DNA from 2 places in the Streptomyces sp. NPDC007264 genome. Region 1 is predicted to be linked to the other one. Evidence: riboswitches for the same ligand, from Rfam matches in the RefSeq annotation. Region 1 holds a riboswitch; the other holds the start of a gene.
What was found. Region 1 has a riboswitch for cyclic di-AMP ahead of ACFYMU_RS22980 (M23 family metallopeptidase). Riboswitches for the same ligand answer to the same signal wherever they lie in the genome.

Region 2: linked by a shared signal. The riboswitch ahead of ACFYMU_RS27275 (transglycosylase SLT domain-containing protein) and the one ahead of ACFYMU_RS22980 (M23 family metallopeptidase) in region 1 are both predicted to bind cyclic di-AMP.

The regions. Positions count from the first base shown of each region.
Region 1 covers NZ_JBIAFD010000013.1:154,001-161,096, forward strand. The annotation lists gene ACFYMU_RS22965 (GNAT family N-acetyltransferase) at 1-1,019, opposite strand, end outside; gene ACFYMU_RS22970 (HPr family phosphocarrier protein) at 1,206-1,487, shown strand; gene ACFYMU_RS22975 (GntR family transcriptional regulator) at 1,733-2,428, opposite strand; gene ACFYMU_RS22980 (M23 family metallopeptidase) at 2,625-3,377, opposite strand; cyclic di-AMP (ydaO/yuaA leader) riboswitch at 3,390-3,536, opposite strand; gene ACFYMU_RS22985 (M16 family metallopeptidase) at 3,784-5,172, opposite strand; gene ACFYMU_RS22990 (M16 family metallopeptidase) at 5,169-6,584, opposite strand; gene ACFYMU_RS22995 (DNA topoisomerase (ATP-hydrolyzing) subunit A) at 6,917-7,096, shown strand, end outside.
Region 2 covers NZ_JBIAFD010000018.1:143,056-150,151, reverse strand. The annotation lists gene ACFYMU_RS27290 (outer membrane lipoprotein carrier protein LolA) at 1-447, opposite strand, end outside; gene ACFYMU_RS27285 (polyprenyl synthetase family protein) at 952-1,962, opposite strand; gene ACFYMU_RS27280 (CocE/NonD family hydrolase) at 2,351-4,474, shown strand; cyclic di-AMP (ydaO/yuaA leader) riboswitch at 4,844-5,009, shown strand; gene ACFYMU_RS27275 (transglycosylase SLT domain-containing protein) at 5,014-5,511, shown strand; gene ACFYMU_RS27270 (HAD family hydrolase) at 5,495-6,316, opposite strand; gene fahA (fumarylacetoacetase) at 6,672-7,096, shown strand, end outside.

The DNA.
Region 1 (7,096 bases):
CCGAAGGCGTTCGGCCCGATGATCCGCATGCCGTACGACCGGGCCCGGCGCACCAGTTCCCGCTGCCGCCGCCGTCCCTCCTGGCCGCTCTCGGCGTATCCCGCGGAGACCACCACGAGCCCCTGCACCCCGTGCTCGCCGCACTCGGTGACGACCTCGGGAACACGCTCCGCGGGCACGGCGACGACGGCGAGGTCGACCGGCTCGGCGATCTCGCGGACGGAGCGGTGGGCCGGGACCCCGTCGAGTTCCTGCTGCCCGTCGGGGAACGCCCTGTTCACCGCGTACAGGCGGCCGGTGAAGCCGGCGTCCCGGAGGTGGTCGAGCACGCTGCGGCCCACTCCCCCGGGCGCGCGGCCCGTGCCGATGACCGCGACCGAGCCGGGCGCGAGCAGCCGCTTGACCGACCGCGCCTCGGCCCGCTGCTCCCGCGCGCGCTGCACGGCGAGCGACCGGTCGGTGGGCTCCAGGTCGAACTCCAGCCGGACGACGCCGTCCTCGAAGCTGCGCTTCTGCCGGTACCCGGCGTCCGTGAACACCTTGATCATCTTGGTGTTGGCGGGCAGCACCTCGGCGGTGAACCGGCGGATGCCGCGCTCCCGGGCCACCGCGGCGATGTGCTCGAGGAGGGCCGACGCGACCCCGCGCCCCTGGTGGGCGTCCTGGACCAGGAAGGCGACCTCGGCCTCGTCGGTCGGCCCCGCGGCGGGCCGGCCGTCGGCGCCGATGCGGTCGTAGCGCACGGTGGCGATGAACTCGCCGGCCACCGTGGCGGCGAGTCCCACCCTGTCCACGAAGTCGTGGTGGGTGAAGCGGTGGACGTCCTTGGCGGACAGGCGAGGGTACGGCGCGAAGAAGCGGTAGTACTTCGACTCGTCCGAGACCTGCTCGTAGAAGCTGACGAGGCGCTCGGCGTCGTCGGCGGTGATGGGCCTGATGCGCGCGGTGCCGCCGTCGCGCAGCACCACGTCGGCCTCCCAGTGGGCGGGATACTCGTGCCGGTCCGACGCGATCTGCATGGGCCCCAGGGTAAGGCTCGCGTCCGGCGCCGGCGCGGGGCGGTCCGGGGGAACCGTTTGGGAACCGTCCGGGAACCGTCCGGGAACCGTCCGGGCCCCCGGGACACGACCGGCATCCCTTCCGGGCGCGCCTCACCGTATGGGAAACTGGTCTAGACAAGATTGACACCTGAAGGGCAGCATCACATGGCTGAGCGCCGCGTCAACGTCGGCTGGGCCGAGGGCCTCCACGCCCGCCCCGCCTCCATCTTCGTCCGGGCGGCCACGGCCTCCGGAGTCCCCATGACGATCGCCAAGGCCGGCGGCAACCCCGTCAACGCCGCATCCATGCTGGCGGTTCTCGGTCTGGGCGCCCAGGGCGGCGAGGAGATCGTGCTCGCCTCCGAGGCGGAGGGGGCGGACGCCGCGCTCGACCGCCTGGCCAAGCTGGTGGCCGAGGGGCTCGAGGAGCTTCCCGAGACCGTCTGACCCTTCCCTCCCCGCGGTGCGGCGGAGCCTCGTCGGCTTTCACGGCGGACGCGGCTCCGCCGCATTCGTGTCTCTCGGCCGGGGGACGTGCCCGTTCGGCACCACCGCGCGCGCATTCCGCGGGGTGCGCAGAAAATCCCCGAGGCGCACACGAATCACCCACGCGGCTATTTCCACGGCCATGCGAAAAACGGGCAGCCCGAATAGCCCCCGTCGAATATCCCTCTTTGTATACGGTGCTCGTGTTAATACCGAGGCCCCGAGATGTTTACGGCTTGTTGCGAAGTCCTCACACGGTCCGTCCGGTCTCCCGCGCCGGGGAAGCGGAGGCGGTGCGCGGCGGTCGCGCGCTCGGTGTGCAGCGCCGTGAGGGTCCGCGCCCGCTCGCCGTCCCCGCGCGCGACGGCGTCCACGATGCCGCCGTGTTCGGCCCAGGACTCCACGGGGTCGGCCGGCGCCTCCACCGCGTACATCCAGGCGATCTTGTGCCGCAGCTGGGCGAGCGTCGAGGTCAGCGCGGGGCTCCCGCATGCCTGTGCGAGCGTCTCGTGGAACCAGCCGCCCAGCGAGCGCAGATCGTCGCTGTTGCCCTTCCTGGCCCGCTCCTGCCCCAGCCGGACCAGGCCCCGCAGCACCTTCAGATGGGCCTCGGTGCGCCGCTGCGCGGCCCGCGCGGCCCCGAGCGGCTCCAGCAGCATCCGCATCTCCAGGAGGTCGGCGGCCTCCCGCTCGGTGGGTTCCGCCACGCACGCGCCGGCATGCCTGCGGGTGACGACGAAGCCCTCGGCCTCCAGCGTGCGCAGGGCCTCGCGCACGGGGACGCGCGAGACGCCGTAGCGACGCGCGAGGAGTTCCTCGGTGAGCCGGGCGCCCCGCTCGTAGACACCCGCGACGATGTCATCACGGATCGCCGTGCATACCGAGTGCGCCGGAATACGCATGTCCGACCTCCGCCTTAATCCCCGTGAAACGCCGCCGCTCGGCGGGTGTTCAGCCGACTCTATTGCAGCGGGCCGGAATTTCCGACGGCGGACCGGAATCCATGGATATTTTTTGGACAGCAGTCCTTCGAAACGACGATGACCCCGGCCCGTCGGCCGAGGTCATCGGACACCCGCACCCCATCGGGACGCGCGGTCAGACGTTCACACCGTGGGCCCTGAGGTAGGCGACGGGGTTGATGTCCGAGCCGTACTCCGGGGTCGTACGCGCCTCGAAGTGCAGGTGCGGCCCGGTCACGTTGCCGGTGGCCCCGGAGAGGGCTATCTGCCGGCCGGGGGTGACCCGCTGGCCCACGGAGACGCCGATGGACGACAGGTGCCCGTACTGCGTGTAGGTGCCGTCGTTCATCCTGATGACGATCTGGTTGCCGTACGCGCCGCCCCAGCCCGCCTCGACGACGGTGCCGGCGCCGACCGCGTGCACGGGCGTGCCCGTCGCGGCGTGGAAGTCGATGCCGGTGTGGGTACCGGAGGACCACAGGGAGCCGCCGGTGCGGTAGCCGGTGGAGACGTACGAGCCGTGGATCGGCGCCACGTACGCGTTCAGGCGCCTGCGCTCAGCCTCGCGGGCGGCGCGCTCCTTCGCCGCACGCTCCTTCGCGGCCTTCTCCGCGGCCCGCCTGCGCGCGGTCTCCTCGGCCGTCTTCTGTTCGGCGGCCTGCTTCTGGGCCGCGGCCTGGGCGTCGATCGTCTCGGCGACCGAGTCGCCGAGCGAGACGGCCCGCATCAGTCCGGTCTGCTCGACGGGGTCGCCGGCCGCGAACGCGGGGGCGGACAGGGTGCCGATGACACCGGTCGTGGTGAGCGCCGCGACACCCACGGCGTTCGTGGTCGTGCGCTTCACGCGGCTCGGACGGCGGTGCTTCCCGCCGGCGCAGGTGAACGCCATGAAGTGACTGGTCCTTTCCTTCCCTCTCGCCTACCGGGTTAGCTGACGGGTTCGGAGCAGGAAGGTCTCCTACGGGCGGCGCCCGATTCACCCCAGGGACTGCGGTGGGTCCCCGGCTCCCCTGGCTCGCGCCGTACGGGGACTCGGCGATGACTGTCCGGTGCCGCGGACGCGGCCTACTGCCTGACGGACAGCCGGACCGACGCTAAGCGCGGCCTTTCCCGATCGACAAACCGAGCCCGGGATTTGTAGCGCATCCCACAGGGCAGAAGGGCAACCTCCGTGGCAATGCGGACAAAACACCGACGACAGGGGCCCCGGTGACCGAACAGTCACCGGGGCCCCTCGGGACGCCGTCGCCGTGCGCGCGTGTCCTCCACGGTTCCACGCGCGCGTACCCGCCCTCCTACTCGGCCGGGACGACGCTCACTTCGCCGATGCCGAGCGCCTCGACCGGCTCCGCGATCTTCGCCGCGTCGCCGACCAGGACGGTCACCAGACGGTCCACCGGGAACGCGTTCACGACCGCGGCCGTGGCCTCCACCGTGCCCGTGGCGGCGAGCGTCTGATACAGCGTCGCCTGGTAGTCGTCCGGAAGGTGCTGCTCGACCTGGTCGGCGAGCGTGCTCGCGACGGCCGCCGCGGTCTCGAACTTGAGCGGCGCCACCCCCACCAGGTTCTGCACGGCGACATCGCGCTCGGCGTCCGTCAGCCCCTCGGCCGCCAGGGTGCGCAGCACCTTCCACAGGTCGTCGAGCGCCGGGCCGGTGTTGGGCGTGTCGACGGAGCCGCTGATGGCGAGCATCGCCGCACCGGTCCCGTCGGGCGCGGAGCGCAGTACCTGGCCGAACGCCCGCACGCCGTAGGTGTAGCCCTTCTCCTCGCGCAGGACGCGGTCCAGGCGGGAGGTGAGGGTGCCGCCGAGGCAGTAGGTGCCGAGCACCTGCGCGGGCCACACCCGGTCGTGGCGGTCGGCACCGACACGCCCGATGAGCAGCTGCGTCTGGACGGCACCGGGGCGATCCACGATGATCACCCGGCCGGTGTCGTCGGCGGTCACCGGCGGCACGGCGCGCGGCTTGGCGGGCGCCCCCGTCCAGGCGCCGAGGGTCTCGCCCAGCAGTGCGTCCAGGTCGACCCCGGTGAGGTCGCCGACCACGACGGCGGTGGCCGTCGCGGGCCGCACATACCGCTCGTAGAAGGCGCGGACGGCCGCGGAGTCGATGCGCTCGACCGTCTCCTCGGTGCCCTGGCGCGGGCGCGACATGCGCGAGGAGGCGGGGAACAACTGCCTGGACAGCTCCTTGGCGGCGCGCCGGGCCGGGTTGGCGGTCTCGTGCGGGATCTCGTCGAGGCGGTTGCGCACCAGGCGCTCGACCTCGCTGTCCGCGAACGCCGGCGACCTCAGGGCGTCGGCGAGCAGCCCGAGCGCCTTCGGGAGGCGGGACACGGGCACTTCCAGGGAGAGGCGGACGCCGGGGTGGTCGGCGTGCGCGTCGAGCGTGGCGCCGCAGCGCTCCAACTCGGCGGCGAACTCCTCGGCGGAGTGCTTGTCGGTGCCCTCGGAGAAGGCGCGCGCCATGATCGTGGCGACGCCGTCGAGGCCGGCCGGCTCGGCGTCCAGGGGCGCGTCGAGGAGCACCTCGACGGCCACGACCTGCTGGCCCGGGCGGTGACAGCGCAGCACGGTCATGCCGTTGTCGAGCGTGCCACGCTCGGGGGCCGGGAACGCCCACGGCCTGGCCTCGCCGGGCTGGGGCTGCGGGTGGAAGTCCATGGTCGCGAGCTCGCTCACTTCGCCGACTCCTCGTCATTGCGGTTGCCTTCGCCGGCGGTGCCTTCGGCGGTGGTGCCTTCAGCGGTGCCTTCGGCGGTGGTGCCTTCAGCCGTCTCCTCGGCCTCGGCCGCGACCGGCTCGTACACGAGCACCGCGCGGTTGTCGGGGCGCAGCCGGGCCTGGGCGACCGCCTGCACCTCCTCCGCGGTGACGTCGAGCACGCGCTGGACGGCGGTCAGGGCGAGCTGGGGGTCGCCGAAGAGGACGGCGTAGCGGCACAGTTCGTCGGCGCGGCCCGCGACCGTGCCGAGCCGGTCCAGCCACTCGCGCTCCAACTGGGCCTGGGCGCGCTCCATCTCCTCGGTCGTGGGGCCCTCCTCGGCGAACCGGGCGAGCTCCTCGTCGATGGCCGCCTCGATGACGGGTACCTCGACGTCGCCGGAGGTCTTCACGTCGAGCCAGCCCAGGGACGGCGCCCCGGCCAGCCGCAGCAGGCCGAACCCTGCGGCGACGGCGGTGCGGTCCCGCCGTACGAGCCGGTTGTACAGACGGGATGACTCGCCGCCGCCGAGGACGGTGAGCGCGAGGTCGGCCGCGTCGCACGCGCGCGTGCCGTCGTTCGGCAGCCGGTAGGCGGCCATCAGGGCGCGCGCCGGGACCTCCTCCTCGACGACCTCGCGCAGCTGCGCGCCGATGACGTCGGGCAGCGAGCCGTCGCGCGGCGCGGGCTTGCCGTCGTGCGAGGGGATGGACCCGAAGTACTTCTCGACCCAGGCGAGGGTCTGCTGCGGGTCGATGTCGCCGACGACGGACAGGACGGCGTTGTTGGGCGCGTAGTAGGTGCGGAAGAACTCCCGCGCGTCCTCCAGGGTGGCCGCGTCCAGGTCCGTCATCGACCCGATCGGCGTGTGGTGGTAGGGGTGGCCCTCCGGGTAGGCGAGCGCGGTCAGCTTCTCGAAGGCGGTGCCGTACGGGACGTTGTCGTAGCGCTGGCGGCGCTCGTTCTTCACGACGTCCCGCTGGTTCTCCATGGACTCGTCGTCGAGGGCGGCCAGCAGCGAGCCCATGCGGTCGGCCTCCAGCCAGAGGGCGAGCTCGAGCTGGTGGGTCGGCATGGTCTCGAAGTAGTTGGTGCGCTCGAAGCTCGTCGTGCCGTTCAGCGAGCCGCCCGCGCCCTGCACCAGCTCGAAGTGGCCGTTGCCCTTGACCTGGCCCGAACCCTGGAACATCAGGTGCTCGAAGAGGTGGGCGAGGCCGGTGCGGCCCCGGACCTCGTGGCGGGAGCCGACGTCGTACCAGAGGCACACCGCCGCGACCGGGGTCAGGTGGTCCTCGGAGAGCACCACGCGCAGGCCGTTGGACAGGCGGTGCTCGGTCGCTGTCAGGCCGCCGGAGCCTGCCTCGGCTGTGGCCGTGTGACCCATGGGCATGTACGTCCCTTCGATCGCGGAAACTGTCGGGGAAACCGCGGTTTCCTGCCGGTCCTGTCACTGTATGCAAGCGTGCGCGCGGGTGGCCAAGTTCCCGTGCCCCGTACGCCGAGAGCGAGACCAGGATTACGGGGGGTGGAGGACGAGGACGAGCACGCGGTTGACGCGGAGGCGGGAGCGGGGCTCGTCCCGAGCGGCCGGAGGCGCCGTGCGGAGCCCTCCCGCCCTGGGCTCCCGAGGGAGCCGGTCACGGGATGTCGGTGCGGCGGTCCACAATGGTCCGCGTCAGATTCCGTTCATGCCCCGCGCAGACCGTGAAGGAGCCGGCAGCAATGGCCCGCCGCAGCACGAGGACCCAGCCGCCCGGCGACTCGTACGAGGAGAAGATCCTCGACATCGACGTCGTCGACGAGATGAAGGGCTCCTACCTCGAGTACGCGTACTCGGTCATCTACTCCAGGGCCCTGCCGGACGCCCGCGACGGCCTCAAGCCGGTGCACCGGCGCATCGTC
Region 2 (7,096 bases), on a different contig from region 1:
CTCGATGAGGGAGAGCTTCTGCTTGTCCTGGCCGTCCGTGGCGACGCGCAGCGTGTGGGTCCCGGAGGCCAGTTCGAGCAGCTTGGAGCTCGGGTCGGCGGCCGAGCCGTCCTTGCCGCCGCCTCCGGCGCCCCGGGAGAAGGCGCCCGAGGCGAAGCTGTTCTGCAGACCGCCCAGGTTGGGCAGGCCCAGGTCCGTGCTGATCTTCACCGTGCCGGACAGCTGCTGGACGTCCGACGCGGCGATCTTCTCGATGAGCTGCTGTGCGCTGATCTTCGGCAGGTCGGGGTCGCCGGATCCGGCGAACGCCGGGACAAGCCCGATGGTCGCCGCCGCCACCCCCACCACCGCGACCGGAACGACGTACCGCGCGGCCTTGCGCCGTCCGTCGCGTACGTCCTCCGCCTGCCCGGCGGGTGCGTTGTGATCGGATTCGTACGGTGCCATTGTCTGCCTTACCTCCGTCGTCGGCGGCGGCCTACCGTCAGTGCACTCGTCCACCCCTGCGCCGCCATTGTCACCCGAACTCCTGTCAGGTGGGGGGTCCGGGGGGTCTCCCCGGGAAAGTCGATGCCTCAATCTGACCAAAACGGCCGCGGGGAAGCGTCAGACCGCGGGCTCAACTCGGCGTACTGCTGGGGTATGACATGGCAAGGCGGGACCTCCACCCACCCGTAGGGGTCGTCAGGGGGCCGCCGCCCCGGGGCCTTTCGGGGATTCCCCGGCCTCCGGACGCGCGAACTCCTGGTTCAGCCCCGCACGGGGACATGGTCCGCCCGGCAGCGGCGACTCCGGTGGCGATCAGGCCGGTGCGCCGTCTCGCCCCGGGGCCGAACGGATCGGACGCCGGACCCGCCCCGGGGAAGTGATCCGGACCACATTCCCGGCGATCACCGACGGTGGCCCGCCGCCAGAGGTGCGCCGCGGGCGACGCGGGGGCAGCGGGCGGGCTCAGCCGGCCCGGTGCACCACCGCGTCGCACATTTCCGTCAGGGCCGCCTTCGCACCGCACTCGGGCAGCGGCGCCAGGGCGGCGCGCGCGTCCTCCGCGTAGCGGATCGTGTCACGGCGGGCCTGCTCGAGCGCCGGGTGCACCCGCAGTCGGGAGAGGGCCTCGGCGTGCCGGGCGTCGTCCGTGAGGTCGGAGCCCAGGAGCTCGCACAGGGCGATGTCCTCGGGCAGCCCCAGGCGCTCCGCGCGCTCACGCAGACGCAGCACGGGCAGGGTGGCGATGCCCTCGCGCAGGTCGGTCCCCGGAGTCTTTCCGGACTCGTGCGAGTCCGACGCGATGTCCAGAACGTCGTCGGCCAGCTGGAACGCCACGCCCAGCCGCTCGCCGTACTGCGTGAGCACGTCCACGACGGTCTCGTCGGCGCCCGACATCATCGCCCCGAAGCGGCACGCCACGGCCACCAGCGAGCCCGTCTTGCCGCCCAGCACGTCCAGGTAGTGCTCCACCGGGTCGCGGCCGTCCCGTGGTCCCGCCGTCTCCAGGATCTGGCCCGTGACCAGCCGCTCGAACGCCTCCGCCTGGATGCGGACCGCCTCCGGGCCGAGATCGGCCAGGATGTGCGAGGCCCGCGCGAACAGGAAGTCGCCGGTGAGGACCGCCACCGAGTTGCCCCAGCGGGTGTTCGCGCTGTCCACCCCGCGCCGCACCTCGGCCTCGTCCATCACGTCGTCGTGGTAGAGGGTGGCGAGGTGGGTCAGCTCGACGACCACGGCCGAGGGGACGATCCCGGGCGCGTACGGATCACCGAACTGGGCCGCGAGCATCACGAGCAGCGGCCGGAACCGCTTCCCGCCCGCCCGCACGAGATGCTGCGCGGCCTGCGTGATGAAGGGCACCTCGCTCTTGGTGGCGTCGAGCAGCCCCTCCTCGACAGCGGCCAATCCGGCCTGGACATCGGCTTCCAGAGCCTGGTCCCGCACGCTCAGCCCGAACGGCCCGACGACGGTCACGAGGGGTCTCCTGTCTGCTGACGTCTGCTGACGCTCACACGGTCGGTCTCAAGGACGGTCACTGGGGCGATGACGTCGCCGGTCGACTCGGCTCACCGCGTTTGTCGATCTGTCGTCGCCACCACTCAAGTCAGCGTATCCGGTCAGGTTTCGATCACCACGAGCGCCCGCTGTTCCAGGCCGGGCGGTATCGGATCACGAACGGTATGTTCTCGATCAGCCGATACGAACAGATATTTACCGATATACCCGAAGTGCACCTTCTATGGTGCTGTACACCGTCGGGTGCGGCCGCGGCGCGCCCGGTCCGCCGAGGGCGAGGGCGGGCATCCGGGAGCCCGAGCAGCAGCCCGAGCAGCAGTCCGAACAGCAGTCCGAGGTCAGGCACATGCGCATCCGTACGGCCTTCCCCCATGAAACGGCCCACGACGACGTCTGGATCCCGCTCCAGGACGGCACCCGTCTGTACGCGCGCGTATGGCGGCCCCTCACCGATGAGCCCGTCCCCGCCCTGCTCGAGTACCACCCGGGCCGCCTCACCGACGCGACCGCGGCCCGCGACCACCAGCGTCATCCCTGGTACGCGGGCCACGGCTACGCCTCCGTCCGCGTGGACGCCCGCGGGTACGGCAACTCGGACGGGCCGCCCGCCGGCGCCGGCGGGGCGACCGGGCCCTCGGACGGCGTCGAGGTCGTCGAGTGGCTGGCCGCGCAGCCCTGGTGCGACGGCCGCGTGGGCATGTTCGGCCTCTCCCGGGGCGGCTCCGCCGCCCTCCGGGTCGCCGCCCTCGCCCCGGAGCCGCTCAAGGCGGTCGTCGCGGTCTGCCCCGCCGACGACCCGTACGACCCATACGAGCCGTACAGCACGTACAAGCCGTACGACCCGCATGACCCGTACGACCCGTACGACCCGTACCGCCCCTGCCACCCGTGCGACCGCGACGCGGAGCACCCCGGCGGTTCCGTCCTCTCCGGCCCCACTCGCGCCCGGGCGGCGGCGGTGCTCGGTCTCGCGGCCCAGCCGCCGGACCCCCGGTACGTGGGCACGGTGTGGCGCGACGACTGGCTCAGGCGCCTGGAGGCACTCCACCCTCCCGCCCGTGTCCGGGCGGACCCGCGCGAGCAGGGCACCCGAGAAGGCCACGGCACCCTCTCCGGGGACGCCGGCGCGGTCCGGGCCGCCGTGCTCGCGGTGGGCGGCTGGCACGACCCGTACCGGGACACCGTGCTCGCCCTCCTGGAGCGCCTTCCGGCCGACCGCGTACGGGGCCTGATCGGGCCGTGGCCGCACGCGTACCCCGACCACGGTCTGCCGCCCGGCCCGGCGATCGGCTTCCTCCAGGAGACCCTCCGCTGGTGGGACCACTGGCTCAGGGGCAGGGACACGGGGGTCATGGCGGAGCCGCTGCTGCGCGCGTACGTCACCGGCGCCCGCCCTCCCGCGGCCGGGTGCGAGGGGCTGCCGGGCCGCTGGGTCGGCGAGCCGTCGTGGCCGTCGCCGAACGTCACCCCGGTCCCCTACGCGCTCCGGGGCGCCCCTGTGCCCGTGCGGTCCCCGCTGCACACCGGTCTGGACGCCGGCCGCTTCGTCCCCCGCGGCGGCGACGCGGACCTGCCGCCCGACCAGCGCGAGGAGGACGCGAGGTCGGTGTGCTTCGAGTTCGGGGCGGAGGAGGAGACCTGGGTGCTGGGGCGGCCCCGGGTACGACTGCGGCTGACCTGCCCGGCGCCGTGCGGGCAGGTGGTCGCCCGGCTGTGCGACGTGGCGCCCGACGGGACGTCGGTCCTCGTCACCCGCGGCGTCCTGGACCTGTCCGCGCGTGCCGGCGGCGACCGGACGGCCTCCCGGGCCCCGGGGGCCACCGAGGACGTGGTGGTCGAGCTGGGCGGCACCGGCCACGCCTTCCCGCCCGGCCACCGCATCCGCCTAGCCGTGTCCTCCGTGTACTGGCCGTGGCTGTGGCCGCAACCGGGCGCGGAGGCGGGCCTCGTCCTGGATCCGTCGGGCAGTCGGCTCGAACTTCCCGTGCGCACGGCGCAGTCGGGGCCGCCCCTCGTGTTCGGGGAGCCGGAGCACGCCGAGCCGCTGGGCGTCAGCTCCCCGGCCACGCTCGACGAACCGCGCCCGAGCCGGCTGGTGGTCCGGGACGTGGCGAAGGGCGAGTGGCGCCTGGAACTCGCCCCCTGCCGGGAGGGTGTTCTGGTGTACCCCGACGGTCTCGAGGTCGCCGAGGACGCCCGGGAGACGTACACCGTCGAGGACGCCGACCCGCTGACGGCCCGCGCCCGCTGGGACCGGTCCGTGCGGATGCACCGCCCGGAGACGGGATGGGACGCCAGGGTGGAGACGCACTCCGGGATCGTCTGCACGGCGGCGGAGTTCGTCGTGTCGGACGAGCTCGTCTGCGGGGACGGCGACGAAGTGGTGTTCCACCGGACATGGGTGACGCGGATTCCCCGTACGACGCCCACCTCCCCCGCACCAGCGAAATGCCCGAATAGGGGGCATTAAGGGCTCACTTCCTGTGACCTTCGCCACCAGGACATCGAAGGCGTGCGGGGATCCTCGGGGGGGCCGGCGACCTCCACCCCATTTGCCCGAATTGGCACCCGATTTCCCATAACGCCAAGTTCCTTACCGTCGGCAGGGCGCCAGTGAATTCGGTCACGCCACCACTATATGGCTCTTTTCGGTCATGTAGTCAACTTTCCTTCTACAAAGGGCATGTTGACTGCCGACTCCACGGGGGACCAATATCCACATTGCGGAATCTCAAGGTCATTTCGGCTGGACCGCGACTTCCGGCTTGTTCCCGACATCTCCCCTCGCTTACCTTCCTCTCGACCCGAGCGGATCGCCGAATCCTGCCGCCGCTCGAGGGCCCATCGACCGATGACGGCAGGAGCGGGGGACCCAGGTAGGTCGCCGAACCGGACACCGCGCCGGAACGGCTCGGGGTGAAGCCACGCCCTCGGAACCGAGGACACGGCCGGGCACCTCCCAGCCCGAACCCGACAGCTCACCTCGCAGGCGCCGGAGAGGAAAACGACATGCCCGCTTTCGCCCTGCCCGCACGCCGTCGGAACGACCGGTCCAAGGCCGCCCGCATCCGCCGCACCCTCGCCGCCGCGGCGACCGGTGCCGCCGTGCTCGCTCTTCCCGTCGTGGGTGCGACGAGCGCTTCGGCCGCCGCTCCCGCCGCCGCACCGGCGACCGCCACGGCTTACCGCGGCAGCCTCGACGGCTGGATCCGTCAGTCGCTGACCGTCATGGCGAAGCACGGGATTCCCGGGTCCTACAACGGGATCTACCGCAATGTGATGCGCGAGTCGTCGGGCAACCCGAGGGCCATCAACAACTGGGACAGCAACGCCGCGAAGGGCATCCCGTCCAAGGGCCTCCTGCAGGTCATCGACCCGACCTTCCGCACCTACCACGTGCCCGGCACGGCGTACGACCCCTACGACCCGATCGCGAACATCACGGCCGCCTGCAACTACGCGGCCCACAGGTACGGCTCGATCGACAACGTCAACAGCGCGTACTGACCCCGAAGAGTCTCTCGAGGACGACGGCGATGCCGTCGTCCTCGTTGGACAGGGTGATCTCGTCGGCGACCGCCTTGAGTTCGGGATGGGCATTGGCCATGGCGACGCCGTGCGCGGCCCAGTCGAACATGGGGATGTCGTTGGGCATGTCGCCGAAGGCGATGGTCCGGGACGGGCTCAGGCCCAGATGCTCGGCGGCCAGCGCGAGTCCCGTCGCCTTCGTGATGCCGCACGGCTGGAGTTCGACGGTTCCGGGCCCCGACATGGTGACCGTCGCCAGCGACCCGATCGCACCGCGGGCCGCCATCGCCAACTCGTCGTCGGACAGGGTGGGGTGGCGCAGCAGCACCTTGCTGATGGGCTCGCACCACAGGTCGTCGCGCCGCTCGACCCGCACCGCGGGCAGGGTGGGGTGCGGCATCCGGTAGCCGGGCTCGACGAGGGTGAGCCCGTGCACCCCGTCCTGGTCGACGGCCGCGTAGACCTGCCCCACCTCGGCCTCGACCTTGCCGAGCGCGGTCTCCGCCAACTCCCGGTCCAGCGTGACGGAGAACAGCAGCCGGTCCGCGCCGGCGTCGTACACCTGCGCGCCCTGTCCGCACACCGCGAGCCCCCTGCTGCCCAGGTCGTCGAGCAGCGGCCGCACCCTGGGCGCCGGACGCCCCGTGACCACCAGGTGCTGGGCGCCGGCCGCCACGGCCCGCGCCAGCGCGGCCTTCGACCGGTCGGAGAGCGTGTCGTCACCACGCAGCAGGGTTCCGTCCAGGTCGGTGGCGATGAGTGCATATGCAAGGGGTGCGGCCATGATCAGAGAATACGGATGGAACACCCCGGCGTGCTCGGCGCGAACCGGACGAGGATCCAGCCGTGCGCCGCGGCCAGATGCCGTACCCGCCGCGACGACGCGAACCCCGTGCCGCAGCACACGAAGCGCATCACTCGCGCACCTGCACCCCGCCTTCGAAGCGGTCGCGCAGCCACGTGATCATCTCGTGGTGCTGGGAGCTGTGGGAGAACGGTCCGGTGGGTGCGGGTCCGTCCGCCGCCGCAGCCGGTAGACGCTGTCCACGACGGGCGGCCCACCCGTAACGTGTGCCGCGACCACCTGCAACCACCCCTGCACGGCACCACCGGAACGCACGAGAGCGAGGCAGCATCCCATGCCCCCCTTCGACGTCCCCGAGGGCGACCCCTTCGGCCCGCACAACCTCCCCTACGGCGTGTTCTCCCCCGCAGGCTCCGACGAGCGCACCGTCGGCGTCCGCCTGGGCGACCACGTGCTCGACGCCGGCGCGGCGGCCGAGGCCCTCGGCTCCCCGTACGCCTCCCTGCTGGCGCGGCCGTCCCTGGGACCGCTGCTGGCCGCGGGCCGCACCGCATGGTCGGACGTGCGCCGGGCGCTGACGGCGTGGGTGACGGTGCCCGCGCACCGGGAGACGGTGGAGCCGCTGATGCGCCCGCTGTCCGAGGTGACCCTCCACCTGCCCTTCGAGGTCGCGGACTACGTCGACTTCTACGCCTCCGAGAACCACGCCCGCAATGTGGGGCGGATCTTCCGTCCGGACGCGGAGGACTCGCTGACCCC